One region of the Nonomuraea coxensis DSM 45129 genome, then DNA from elsewhere that is predicted to be linked to it. Evidence: riboswitches for the same ligand, from Rfam matches in the RefSeq annotation. Region 1 holds a riboswitch; each other region holds the start of a gene.
What was found. Region 1 has a riboswitch for cyclic di-AMP ahead of Nocox_RS20440 (CHAP domain-containing protein). Riboswitches for the same ligand answer to the same signal wherever they lie in the genome.
Positions count from the first base shown of each region.

Region 2: linked by a shared signal. The riboswitch ahead of Nocox_RS43865 (C40 family peptidase) and the one ahead of Nocox_RS20440 (CHAP domain-containing protein) in region 1 are both predicted to bind cyclic di-AMP.
Region 3: linked by a shared signal. The riboswitch ahead of Nocox_RS43815 (C40 family peptidase) and the one ahead of Nocox_RS20440 (CHAP domain-containing protein) in region 1 are both predicted to bind cyclic di-AMP.

Region 1 covers NZ_CP068985.1:4,392,902-4,397,133, forward strand. Annotated here, with positions in the region: gene Nocox_RS20435 (hypothetical protein) at 1-1,076, shown strand, start outside; cyclic di-AMP (ydaO/yuaA leader) riboswitch at 1,295-1,441, shown strand; gene Nocox_RS20440 (CHAP domain-containing protein) at 1,454-2,098, shown strand; gene Nocox_RS20445 (MFS transporter) at 2,176-3,600, opposite strand; gene Nocox_RS20450 (metal-sensitive transcriptional regulator) at 3,824-4,105, shown strand; gene Nocox_RS20455 (heavy-metal-associated domain-containing protein) at 4,136-4,232, shown strand, end outside.
Region 2 covers NZ_CP068985.1:8,758,568-8,762,799, forward strand. Annotated here, with positions in the region: gene Nocox_RS41050 (RDD family protein) at 1-217, opposite strand, end outside; gene Nocox_RS41055 (amino-acid N-acetyltransferase) at 303-872, opposite strand; cyclic di-AMP (ydaO/yuaA leader) riboswitch at 1,149-1,299, shown strand; gene Nocox_RS43865 (C40 family peptidase) at 1,305-2,348, shown strand; gene Nocox_RS41065 (LuxR C-terminal-related transcriptional regulator) at 2,425-2,637, opposite strand; gene Nocox_RS41070 (cytochrome P450) at 3,107-4,111, shown strand; gene lysX (bifunctional lysylphosphatidylglycerol synthetase/lysine--tRNA ligase LysX) at 4,140-4,232, opposite strand, start outside.
Region 3 covers NZ_CP068985.1:7,510,955-7,515,186, reverse strand. Annotated here, with positions in the region: gene serA (phosphoglycerate dehydrogenase) at 1-979, shown strand, start outside; gene Nocox_RS43820 (hypothetical protein) at 1,291-1,419, shown strand; gene Nocox_RS43815 (C40 family peptidase) at 1,446-2,207, opposite strand; cyclic di-AMP (ydaO/yuaA leader) riboswitch at 2,232-2,372, opposite strand; gene Nocox_RS35195 (3-isopropylmalate dehydrogenase) at 2,485-3,531, shown strand; gene Nocox_RS35190 (branched-chain amino acid aminotransferase) at 3,754-4,232, shown strand, end outside.

The sequences.
Region 1 (4,232 bases):
CGGGCGCCGTCTTCGTCACCACGCTCCAGGAGACCGGCTCGCTCGACCAGGCCACGGCGCGGGCCGGTGACGTCGCCGGGGAGCCGGTGGACGGAGCGGACTTCCTCGACGGGCTCACCGCCGCCGGGCTCCTCGACCCGCCGGGGGAGCAGCCCGACCCGCGCGGCCGGGTCAAGTGGATCGAGGGAGTGAGCCCGGGGGCCGCGGCCCGGCTGTTCGGGCCCGTCGCCTGGTCCTGCTACGGGGCCGCCGCGGTGCTCTCCGCCGGGCTCCTGCTGTTTCGGCCCGAGCTGCGCCCGTCCTGGCAGGACGCCTGGTTCCTGCCCAGCCCCGGGCTCTCGGCGTTCACCTGGCTGCTGCTCGCCATGGCGTGCGGCGCCGTGCACGAGGCCTGGCACTGGCTGGCCGGCCGCGCGATCGGCGTGCCGGCCGTCTTCCGGGTGAGCCATCGCGGCCTGTACGTGGTCTACGAGACCGACCTCACCCAGATCGTGACGGTGCCGCGCCATCGCCGCCACGGCGTGTACCTCGCCGGGATGGCCGTCGACGTCGTGCTGCTGGCGGCGTCGCTGGGCGCGCGGCTGCTCGGCGTGGGCGGCGTCGCCGGCGACTTCCTCGCCGCCGTCTCGCTCCTCCTGGTCGTCAACCTGGTCTGGCAGTGGGCCGCGCTGCCGCTGCGCAGCGACGCGTACGCGCTGCTGGCCAACGCGCTGCGCTGCCACAACCTCTACCGGGCGACGTGGCTGACGGCCAAGTCCCGGCTGTTCCGGCTCAGCCCGCCCGAGGCGGACGAGCTGGCGCAGATGTCGGAGCGCGACCGGAGCGTGGCCCGCTGGTTCGTGATCCCGTACGTGGCCGGGATCGCCGTCATGGGCTGGATGTTCGCCACCGTCGTGCTGCCGCTGGTCGTCTCCCTGGGGCGATGGGGGCTGGAGCGGCTCGCGAGCGGCTCGGTCACCTCGGCCGGCTTCTGGGAAGCGCTCGCCGTGGCCGTCTACATCGGCGTGCAGCTCTGCGTGCCGCCCGCTCTCGCCCTGCGCGAACGCCGGCTGCGCCGCTCCGGCCGGCTCCTCTGAGAGCCGAGCGGCGGGCGCGTGGGTAAAGAAATCGCTCGCCGATCCCCGCCTGTGCAGGGGATCGCGTTGCGGAGGGCAGACCCGCGCTTGCATCTCTCTGTGAGGTTCGCTTACCTTCGAGGACTTAAGGCGTACGCCAGGCAGGCGCAAGCATGTCGCGTGACGTCTCCACATTGCCGAGACCGTGTCTCACCAGCATGAACCGCATGTGTCGAGGTGGGACGCGGCCGCCGAGTCCGCGATCTCGCGGAGCCGGGGACCCATGTGTTTCCGGGGTGAATCGGCGTGCTCCACGCGGGCGCGCCGTAGGGCACTTCCACGCCCGAACCCGTCAGCTAACCCGGTAGGCGGCAGGGAAGCAAGGAGCAATCCCCGTAATGCCCAAGCACACCTTCGTTCGTACCCTCATGCCCGCGAACCTCTCCAGGCTCGCCGTCGGGATGAGCGTGGCCGCCGGTGCCGTTCTCGCCGCCGGCCCGGCCTTCGCCGCCGACCGTGACTCCCAGGAGCAGGCCCGGAAGCCCGCGACCCAGGCGAGCGCGCAGACGGTGCTGCGGATCGCCGAGTCGCAGCTCGGCGTGACGGAGAACGCGGCCGGTGGCGGTACGCCGTTCCACAGCTGGTACATGTCTTCGCAGCGGGCCAAGGAGACCATCGCTCGTGACGGCGGCAGCGTGCAGGCGTACGCGAACGCCCCGTGGTGCGCCATGTTCGTCTCCTGGGTCGGCGAGAAGGCCGGCGCCCGGCCCACCGTCGGCTGGGACGCCTACACCGTCACCTACGCCAAGTGGTTCCAGGACAACAAGCGCTGGGGCACGCTGGCCAAGCCCGGCGCCGTCGTCTTCTACGACTGGAACGGCGGGAGCACCTCGGGCATCGACCACGTGGGCCTGGTGAAGCAGGACAACGGCGACGGCACGATCACCGCGATCGAGGGCAACACCGGCAACGGCAAGGTCGAGCAGCGGATCCGGCCCAAGTCGCAGGTCGTGGGCTACGGCTACCCCGACTACCGCGCCTGACGGAGCTGGGAACGCGCCCCCACCTCGGATGGGATCCGGGAGCGGGGGCGCGTCCGTGATCGGTGACGGGCGCCGGCTCACGTACGGGAGACGGTGGCCTCGTCGCCGGCCGGCGCGGCGGCGCGGGTGCGCAGGGTCGCGGCGGCGATCAGAGCGCCGGCCAGGGCGATGGCGGCGGCTCCCACGAAGGCGGCGGAGAAGCCGTCGGTGAGGGCCGGCAGGTCGCCGAGCCGGCCGGCGCCGTTGGCGGCGGCGACGGCGGTCATGGCGGCCAGGCCGAGCGCGGAGCCGACCTGGTAGCTGGTGTTGACGATGCCGGAGGCCAGGCCGCCTTCCTCGGGGCGGGCCGAGGAGATGGCGGTGCCGAGGGAGGGGATGAAGGCCAGCGACATGCCGAGGGCGGCGACGAGGCCGGCGGGCAGGACGTCGGTGGCGAAGCCGCCGTCCGGGCTGATCAGCGACAGCCAGGCCATGCCGGCGGCGAGCAGGAGCAGGCCGCTGACGGTGGTGGCCTTGGGGCCGAAGCGCCCGATGGCGCGGGGCGCCAGGACGATCATGCCGATCATGATGAGCACGGTCATCGGGAGCAGCGCGGCGCCGCTGGGGAAGGCGCCGTAGCCGAGGACCTGCTGCAGGTAGAGGTTGAGGAAGAACCACATCGGGATCCACGCGCCGCCGAGCAGGAACTGGGTGAGGTTGGCGGCCGACAGGCCGGGGGTGCGGAAGATGGACAGGCGCATCAGCGGTTCGCGGCGGCGGGCCTGGATGGCGACGAACGCGGCGAGCAGCACCACGGCGGCGGCGAGCGTGATCCAGGTGCCGGCCGAGCCCCAGCCGATCTCGGGGGCGCGGACGACGCCGTAGACGGCGGTGCCGAGGCCGAGGGTGACGGTCAGCGTGCCGAGCACGTCGATGGAGCCGCGCCGGGCGGGGGCGGCGGGCATCAGCGGGCCGGTGGCCAGGAGCGCGACGACGGCGATGGGGATGTTGATGTAGAACACCCACGGCCAGCTCAGGTATTCGGTGATGAGGCCGCCGAGGAAGACGCCGGCGGTGCCGCCGGCGGGGGCGGCGGCACCGTACAGGGCGAGGGCCTTGGTCAGCTCCTTGGGGGCGTGGCCGAACAGCATCATCAGCAGGGTGAGCGCGGACGGGGCGATCAGCGCGGCGCCGACGCCCTGGACGGCGCGGCCGGTCAGTTCGACCCACACCTCGGGCGCGAGGCCGGCCAGGAGTGAGCCGGCGAGCAGGATGAGCCAGCCGGCGCCGAACAGCCGGCGGGCGCCGAACAGGTCCGACAGGCGGCCGCCGAGCAGGAGGAGGCCGCCGAAGGCGACGACGTAGGCGTTGAACACCCAGGACAGGTTCTCCTGGGAGAAGCCGAGGTCCTGCTGGATGCGGGGCAGGGCCACGCCGATGATCGACGTGTCCATGATGACGATGAACTGGGCCATGGCGATGAGCGCCAGGGCGGTCCAGCGCCGGGGGGATGGTGCGGACATGGGTGTCTCCAAAAGTCAGGGTACCCCGGTGGGGTATGAGGAGCGATGGCTAATGAATACCACTGGGGGGTATCTGTCAAGTTCGGATCGGCGTCCATGCGGGCGATCACGGAGGCGGGGCCGGCGGTTCTGTGGGGCCCGCGGCGCAGGCCGCCGCGTTTGTCAGAAATACCATAGGGGGGTATGGTGTTGTTCCGGGCAAGCGACCGAGAGGGGAGTGGACATGGCCGGATACACCCACAGCAAGCAGGACCATGCGATGCGCCTGCGCCGTATCGAGGGGCAGGTCCGCGGCCTGCAGCGGATGGTCGAGGACGACAAGTACTGCATCGACATCCTGACGCAGGTGTCGGCGGCGACCAGCGCGCTGAAGTCGTTCTCCCTGTCGCTGCTCGAAGAGCACCTGGCCCACTGCGTCGCCGAGGCCACGCAGAAGGGCGGGCCCGAGGCGGAGGCCAAGGTCAAGGAGGCCTCCGACGCCATCGCACGGCTTGTTCGTTCCTGACCGACCGGATTGATCGAAGGAGAGATCGACATGAGCACCGCCACCTACACCGTCAAGGGCATGACCTGCGGCCACTGCGTGAGCTCCGTCAAGGAGGAGGTCGGCGAAGTCGCCGGTGTCACCGAGG
Region 2 (4,232 bases), 4.4 Mb from region 1:
GCTGACCGTACTGGGGCTGCTGCTGGCCGTAGCCCTGCTGCTGCTGGTTGTAGGGGGGCTGGCCGAAGGCGTCGTCCGCGCGGTAGCCGACCACGGTGGCGTCGGGGTCGGGCTCGCCGGGGTGGCGGCCCTGGTGCTGCTGGCCGTAGGGGGGATTGCCGGGCGCGGAGTTCTCGCCGGATTCGTCCTGTGGATACGGCGGCTGTCCGGTGCTCACCGTGTCACCTCGCTTCGCGTGCGCATGTGGCACGTGTCAGGGCACATGCCTGTGCTGCCCAACGTATCGACATAGGTATCAACAATCACCTTTCCAATTGGTCAAGGTCCGCGTCACCCGATGTCAGATGGAGCAGCATGCGGGTGTTGCCCAGGGTGTTCGGCTTGACGTGCTCCAGGTCGAGAAACTCGGCCACACCCTCGTCGTACGAGGCCAGGAGTTCGGCGTAGACCTCGGGTGAGACCGGTGTCCCCTGGATGGGCCGGAACCCGTGCCTGGCGAAGAATTCGATCTCAAAAGTGAGACAGAATACCCGCCGCAGACCCAGATCCTTGGCCTGCTGGATGAGCGCCTCCACGATCCGGTGGCCGATTCCCATGCCCCGGCACTCCGGATCGACGGCGACCGTGCGGACCTCGGCGAGATCCTCCCACAGGACGTGCAGGGCGCCGCATCCGGCGACCCGGCCGCCGAGGTCGGCCACCCAGAACTCCTGTACGTCCTCGTACAGCGTCACCGTGGTCTTCTCCAGGAGCCGGGGACCCGCGCCCGCGTAGGTGTCGACCAGGCGCCTGATCCCGCGGACGTCGGGCGTGCGGGCACGCCGGACCACCACCGCGGTCTCGGGCACTGTCAACTCGGCCACCTGCTCCATGGCTCTCCAGAGTACAGATGTCATTACGGCTCGGACCTAACTCCCTCAAGCGGCCCCGCTGCGGGGCCCGCCGCGGTCGTCTCCAGGCCCAGGTCCGGCGTCCGCCGACGCCAGGCAGAACCAAGGGCAAAGAGGACATAAAGTCTCTTCTGTACGCTTGATCACGAGATCACCTTGTGACCCTTCAGTTGTGAAACCTCAACAGATCAAGCAGTTCTGGTTGAGCAGGAACCGGGAGTGCATTAGTGTCCAGCGACGACGTTCCCCGCGTGTCGCGCGGGAGCCACGCCCAATTCCCGCAAGGGAAGCCGGGGACCCGCCGATGGCGCCCGCCGCACGCCATCACTGGGGTGAATCCGAATCGTTCGGTAGGGCTCCTCCGGCCCGAACCCGTCAGCTAACCCGGTAGGCGTCGAGGAAGGGAGCTGGTTGGTGAAGCGCACGCGCACGCGTGGGGACGAGAGGACGGCGGGCGGGGACGCCCGCCATCGAGAACGGTTCCGGCGGCCGTTCCGCCTCGGAGCGGCGGCCCTGCTGGCCGGCGCGTTACTGGTGGCCCCCATCGCCCCGGCGTCCGCTGAGCCCAAGCCGTCGCTCAAGGAGCTGTCGGACAAGGTCGAGAAGCTGCACGTCGAGATCGAGACGCTCACGGAGCAGTACAACGGCCAGCGGGAGAAGTACAAAACCGCCAAGAAGGCTTCGGACGCCGCGCAGAGGACCCTGGCCGACAGCCAGGCCGATCTCGCCGCCAAGCGCGCCAAGGCCGTCATGCTCGCCCAGAACGCCTACATCACCGGCGGGCTCAACCGTTCCCTCGCTTTCATGCAGTCCGACGACCCGGAGGAGTTCCTCGACCGGGCGGCGACCACGCACGCGCTGGAGACGCAGCAGAGCGAGGAGGTCAACCAGCTCCTCAAGGCCATGGACGCGGCCACCCGCGCCGAGGCCGGCGCCAAGGCCCGCATGGAGGAGCTGCGCGAGATCGTCGCCGACCTCGACGCCAAGCGCGACAAGATCACCTCACTGATCACGAGGACCGAGAGCAGCCTCTTCCGCCGCGCCCTCGGCGAGGCCGGGCGGCCCGGCACCCGCGCTGTACGGGTCAACCTGCCGATCCCCGGCACCGGCAAGGCCGCGGCGGCCGCCAGGTGGGCGCTCACGCAGCAGCTCAAGCCGTACGTGTGGGGCGCGGAAGGCCCCAACTCCTACGACTGCTCCGGCCTGGTCATGGCCGCCTTCCAGCGCGTCGGCATCTCCCTGCCGCACTACACCGGCGACCAGTGGACCGCGGGCCGGCACATCTCACGCGAGGAGATGCGCCCCGGCGACCTGGTCTTCTTCTACAGCGACCTGCATCACGTCGGCATCTACATCGGCGGCGGCATGATGGTGCACGCCCCGCGCACCGGCGACGTCGTACGGGTGGCCGCGCTCGGCAACCGGCCCTTCGCGGGCGCGGTGCGCATCGCCGACTGAGCCGGCTGAGCTGACTGAGCCGACTGAGCCGGCTGAGCCGACCGGCCACCCCGCCGGGCACAGGCGTGTCGTCAGATCAGATGAGCTGGCGGCGCGCCGCCCAGGCGACGGCCTCGATGGCCGTCGCGACGCCGATGCGATCACAGATGCCGCGCAGTCTCCGGCGTACGGTGCGCCCGCTGATGTCCAGACGTCTCCCCACCCGGTCCACCGTGACGCCCTTGGCCAGCTCGCCGAGTAAAGCCAGATCCGCGTGGCTCAGCTCAACGCCTTCAGTGAGCACTTCCATCGGGAGCCCTCCCCCCCAACAGCAGAATGTGGACCTCACAACGCGCCAAAGCCGCTCGTCTCGCAGAAGGTAAACGCATCTCCGAAAGGTCGTCAAGCGTGATAAACCCCGCCCTTGACGAGCGCTATTGACATGATCGCCCATATGTGACGTACTCGCCATATGCCGACCGGATGCTGGACGCGCGATGACCGATGTCGTTGATCAGCCCGGGGGCGGCCCTCCCTCCCCCTCGGGTCCGGCGGACGTTCTGGGTTTTGATCCCGCGGATCCCGGTTTTCTGGATGATCCCTATGCGCGTTACCACGCACTGCGCGAGCGCGGGCCGATCTTCCGTACGCCCGCCGGGCTGTTCGTCCTGACCGGTCACGAACTGTGCGGCGCCATGCTCCGCGACCCCCGCTTCGGGCACGGCCCGAATCCTGTCAATCGCGTCAATCCAGGTCAGCCCGTCGAGTCATTTCTGCGTATGGATCCGCCCGATCACACCCGGTTACGCGGTCTGGTCAGCAGGGCGTTCACGCCCCGCATGGTCGAGCGGCTGCGCCCGCGCGTCGAGGCCGTCACCGCCGGGCTGATCGCCGCGCTGCCGGAGGAGGGCGACCTGGTTTCCGGCTTCGCGTACCCGCTGCCGGTCAGGGTGATCTGCGAGATGCTGGGCGTCCCGCCGGAAGATCACGAGCGCTTCCAGGGCTGGAGCGAGACGGCCGCCCGCAGCCTTGACCCGATGCTTACAGAGGATCTGATAGCGGAAAGCGGCCGGTCCGGAAGGGAGTTTCGCGACTATTTCCGTGACCTCCTGGAGCTCCGGCGCCGGCGGCCCGGCGACGATCTGCTGAGCGCCCTCGTCCGGGTGGAGGAGCTGACCGAGGGCGAGCTGCTGGCCACCTGCGTGCTGCTGCTCGTGGCCGGCCACGAGACGACCGTCAACCTCATCGCCAACGGAGTGCTCGCCCTGGTCCGTCACGACCTGCTCAGGCACGCCGCCGAGCGGCCCCGGCCGGTCGTCGAGGAGGTGCTGCGCTACGACCCGCCGGTCCAGCTCACCGGGCGGGTGGCGCTGCGCGACGCCGAGCTCGGCGGGACGCCGGTGCCCGCGGGCACGGCCGTGGTCGCGCTGATCGGCGCGGCCAACCGCGACCCCGCGGCCTTCCCCGACCCCGACCGCTTCGACCTCGATCGTTTCGATCCCCATCGTCCAGACCCTGGCCGGTTCGATCCGGGCCGGTTCGACCCCGGCCGGTTCGACCCCGGCCGGTTCGACGTGGCGCGCGAGCCGGGGCGGCATCTCGCCTTCGGGCTCGGCATCCACTTCTGTCTCGGGGCGACCCTGGCCAGGATGGAGGGCGAGATCGCGCTCGCCGCGCTGGCCGCCGCGGCGCCCAGGATGGAGCTGCTGGATCCGGCGCCGCCGTACAGGCCGAACCTGGTGCTGCGGGGGCTCGCGAAGCTCCCTGTGCGGCTCAACCGCTGAAGGACCGGGCCCGGCCAGGGCCCGGTCGTCAGTGGGTGGGCTTGACCAGCGGGAACAGGATGGTCTCGCGGATGTTCCTGCCGGTGAACGCCATGATCATCCGGTCGATGCCCGCGCCCAT
Region 3 (4,232 bases), 3.1 Mb from region 1:
GAAGACCAAGGAGACCCTCGGGCTCATCGGCGAGGAGGCGCTGCACAAGGTCAAGCCGAGCGTGCGCATCGTCAACGTCGCCCGTGGCGGCATCGTCGACGAGGCCGCGCTCTACTCCGCGATCAAGGAGGGCCGGGTCGCCGGCGCCGGCCTCGACGTCTTCGCCAAGGAGCCCTGCACCGACAGCCCGCTGTTCGAGCTCGACCAGGTCGTCGTCACCCCGCACCTCGGCGCCTCCACCCACGAGGCCCAGGAGAAGGCCGGCACCCAGGTCGCGCGGAGCGTGAAGCTGGCGCTCGCGGGCGAGTTCGTGCCGGACGCCGTCAACGTCCAGGGCGGCGCGGTGGCCGAGGACGTCAAGCCGGGCCTGCCGCTGGCCGAGAAGCTGGGCCGGGTCTTCACCGCGCTGGCCGGCGAGGTCGCCACCAAGCTCGACGTCGAGGTGCGCGGCGAGATCGCCTCCCAGGACGTGCGGGTCATCGAGCTGGCCGCGCTCAAGGGCGTCTTCGCCGACGTGATCGAGGAGCAGGTCACCTACGTCAACGCGCCGCTGCTGGCCAAGGACCGCGGCGTGGCCGTCGAGCTGATCACCAGCTCCGACAGCCCCGACTGGCGCAACGTGGTCACCGTCCGCGGCGTGCTGGCCGACGGCCGCCAGGTGTCGGTGTCGGGCACGCTGTCCGGCCCCCGCCAGATCACCAAGATCGTCGAGGTCAACGGCTACGAGATGGAGATCGAGCCGACGGCGCACCTCGCGTTCTTCACCTACGCCGACCGTCCCGGCATCGTCGGCGTGGTCGGCCGGCTGCTCGGCGAGCACGGCGTCAACATCGCCTCCATGCAGGTGGCCCGCGACGTCAAGGGCGGCAAGGCGCTCATCGCGCTGACCGTCGACTCGGCGATCCCGGCCGACATCGTCGACCAGATCGTGGCCGAGATCGGCGCCGAGAGCGGCCGTTCCGTGGACCTGGAGGACTGACCCTCCCTCACGTGCGGAAGGCCGCCGCCCCGGTTCGGGCGGCGGCCTTCTGTCGTCTCAGCATGCGAGATGCTAGGACATCCAACGAGATTCCTCGGTTACCGTGGAAGCACATGCGCCAGGTGTCCGTACTCATTACCTGCCGCGGCGAGGCCTGTTAGGGCAGGTCGGCGACTCGCCGCGGTGAGCGGCGTGCGTCGGCCGGTAAGTCCCTTCCGTCCGGTCCGTGATCCGGACCGCGGCATCAGGCCCCGTTCGGATTCGCGACCGGGGTCCGACCCTCCCGTCACCAACGCCTTTCGCGAAACGAGATGACCACCATGTACGAGATGTACGCCTGGAACCGTGCCGACGACCCCAAGGACGAGGCCGCCGAGGCCCTGCAGACCGCGCTGGACCGCCGCGACAACGGCGGCGCCCCGCAGGAGTCCGGCCGGTAGGGCCCCGGCTCGCTCATGAGGCCGCGTCAGAGCACTGACGCGACGGGCATGGACGGCGGCGGCGTCTCGCGCCGCTCCGCCCACTCCCGCACGCCCTTGCGGTCGGGCCGGACGCCGCCGACGAAGGCGCTCCTGCGCCAGCTCGACAGCTTCTCCTCCTTGACGACGTCCCCCGTGCGGGGCGCGTGCACCATGTAGCCGGGCCGGGAGATCATCCCGACGTGGCCGAGGTTGCTGAAGAAGACCAGGTCGCCGGGCTTGAGGTTGTTCCAGGAGACCTTCTTGTCGTACGCCGCGTACTGGTCCGTGGTGACGCGGGGCAACTGGATCCCCGCCTTCTGGTACGCCCGGAGCATGAGCCCCGAGCAGTCGTACCCGCCCCTGCCGGTCCCGCCCCAGAGGTACGGGATGCCCCGCTTCTTCATGGCGAAGCGCAGCGCGATCTTCCAGGCGGGCCTGCTCTGCCTGTCCCGGATCTTCTTGAGCTCCGGGCCGGTGAGCGTGGTGGTGAGTGCGCGCTCGTCGAGGGTGTCGTTCTTGGGCGCGCGGTCGGGGGTGGACGCGCCGGAGGGGTCAGATCCTCCGGCGGTGCTGGATCCCCCGGCGGGATCGGGCTGGATGGGATCGGGCTGGGTCGGGGTGGGCTGAGCGGGATCGGGCTGGGCGGGATCGGGCTGGGTGGGGGTGGGCTGGGCGGGATCGGATTGGGTGGGGGTGGGCTGGGGGGCTGGGGTGGATGCCTGGGCGGGGGAGGCGAGCACGGCGACGCCGGCCGCGCCCGCCGCCACGAGAATGGCGATGCGAGACAGGGGACTGTCCTTCCAAACGGCCGGCCGGGTTAGCTGACGGGCTCGGGCCTGGAAGCAGCCCTACGGCGGATGCCGATTCGCCCCTGGGGAGAGTGGGTCCCCGGCTCCACGCGAACCGCCGCGTGAATTAGGCAGGGCACGGACGCTAACGAATCGGTCAAAAGATCGCAAACTTCTCAAATCGGACGTTCCTCGGAACGGTCCGGAAAATGAGACCGAGTGTTCGTCAGGCGAGACGAGCCGGTAAGGTACCGGCATGGAGTCGCGTAACATCCGCTTGGCCGTCATCCCCGGCGATGGCATCGGCACCGAGGTCGTCGCCGAAGGGCTCAAGGTCCTCGAAGCCGTCGGCACGAAGATCGAGCCCACGCACTACGACCTGGGCGCGGCGCGATACCACCGCACCGGCGAGACGCTGCCCGACCCGGTGCTGCAGGAGCTGCGCGGCTACGACGCGATCCTGCTCGGCGCGGTGGGCGACCCCAGCGTGCCCCCGGGCATCCTGGAGCGCGACCTGCTGCTGCGGCTGCGCTTCGAGTTCGACCACTACGTCAACCTGCGCCCGGTCAAGCTCTTCCCCGGCGTCGAGACCCCGCTGGCCGACACCGCCGCCGAGGACATCGACATGATCGTGGTCCGCGAGGGCACCGAGGGCCTCTACGCGGGCACCGGCGGCGCCATGCGGCGCGGCACGCCGCACGAGATCGCCACCCAGGAGTCGCTCAACACCGCCTACGGTGTCGAGCGCGTCGTCCGCTACGCCTTCGACAAGGCCCAGAGCCGCCCGCGCAAGAAGCTGACGCTGGTCCACAAGACCAACGTCCTCACCTTCGCCGGCGACCTGTGGCAGCGCACGGTCAACCGGGTCGCCGAGGAATACCCCGAGGTCACCACCGACTACTGCCACATCGACGCGGCGTCGATGTTCTTCGTGACCCAGCCGGGGCGCTTCGACGTCGTCGTCACCGACAACCTGTTCGGCGACATCATCACCGACCTCGGCGCGGCCATCGCGGGCGGCATCGGCCTGGCCGCGAGCGGCAACATCAACCCCGAGGGCACGGCGCCCAGCATGTTCGAGCCGGTGCACGGCAGCGCGCCCGACATCGCGGGCCAGGGCAAGGCCGACCCGACCGCCACCATCCTGTCGGTCGCCATGCTCCTCGACCACCTGGGCCTGCGGGCCGAGGCCGCCAAGGTCGAGCAGGCGGTCGCCGACGACATCGTCGAGCGGCTGGCCGGCTGGACCGGCCGCACCACGTCGCAGATCGGCGACGACATCACCGCGCGAGTATCCGGCTAGGGCCGCCCAGCCTCACCACGCGCCTGGCGGTCCGCATCGGATCGCCAGGCGCTTTTTGCTGTCCAAAGCGGCTGAATCCCCCCAACGGCAGCTTGTCATCCCATACGGCGAGACAATAGGAAGTACTAGCTGCCTTCGGGCAGAACTGCCGCGCCATAGCGGGTCCGCGGGCCCGCAGGATTCGGTAGATTTCGCGAAATCGCAGAGAGAAGGACCGTCGTCATGACCATCGCTCAGAAGCTCAGCTTCGACGTGCAGCTATCCGACCACGCGCGCACCGCGGCCGAGCGGGAGCAGGTACTGGCGAACCCCGGATTCGGGCAGTCCTTCACCGATCACATGATCACCATCGACTACACCGAGGGCCAGGGCTGGCACGACGCCCGGCTGGCGCCGTACGGACCGCTCTCGCTCGACCCGGCCACCGCGGTCTTCCACTACGCGCAGGAGCTGTTCGAGGGCCTGAAGGCTTATCGGCAGATCAACGGGTCCATCGTGATGTTCCGCCCCTACGCCAACGCCGCCCGCTTCAACCGCTCGGCCGCCCGCATGGCCATGCCCGAGCTGCCCGAGGAGACGTTCGTCGAGTCGCTCGAACTCCTCGTCCGCACCGACGAGGAGTGGGTGCCGACCACCGAGGGGCACAGCCTCTACCTGCGGCCCTTCATGATCGCCACGCAGGCGGGGCTCGGCGTCAACTA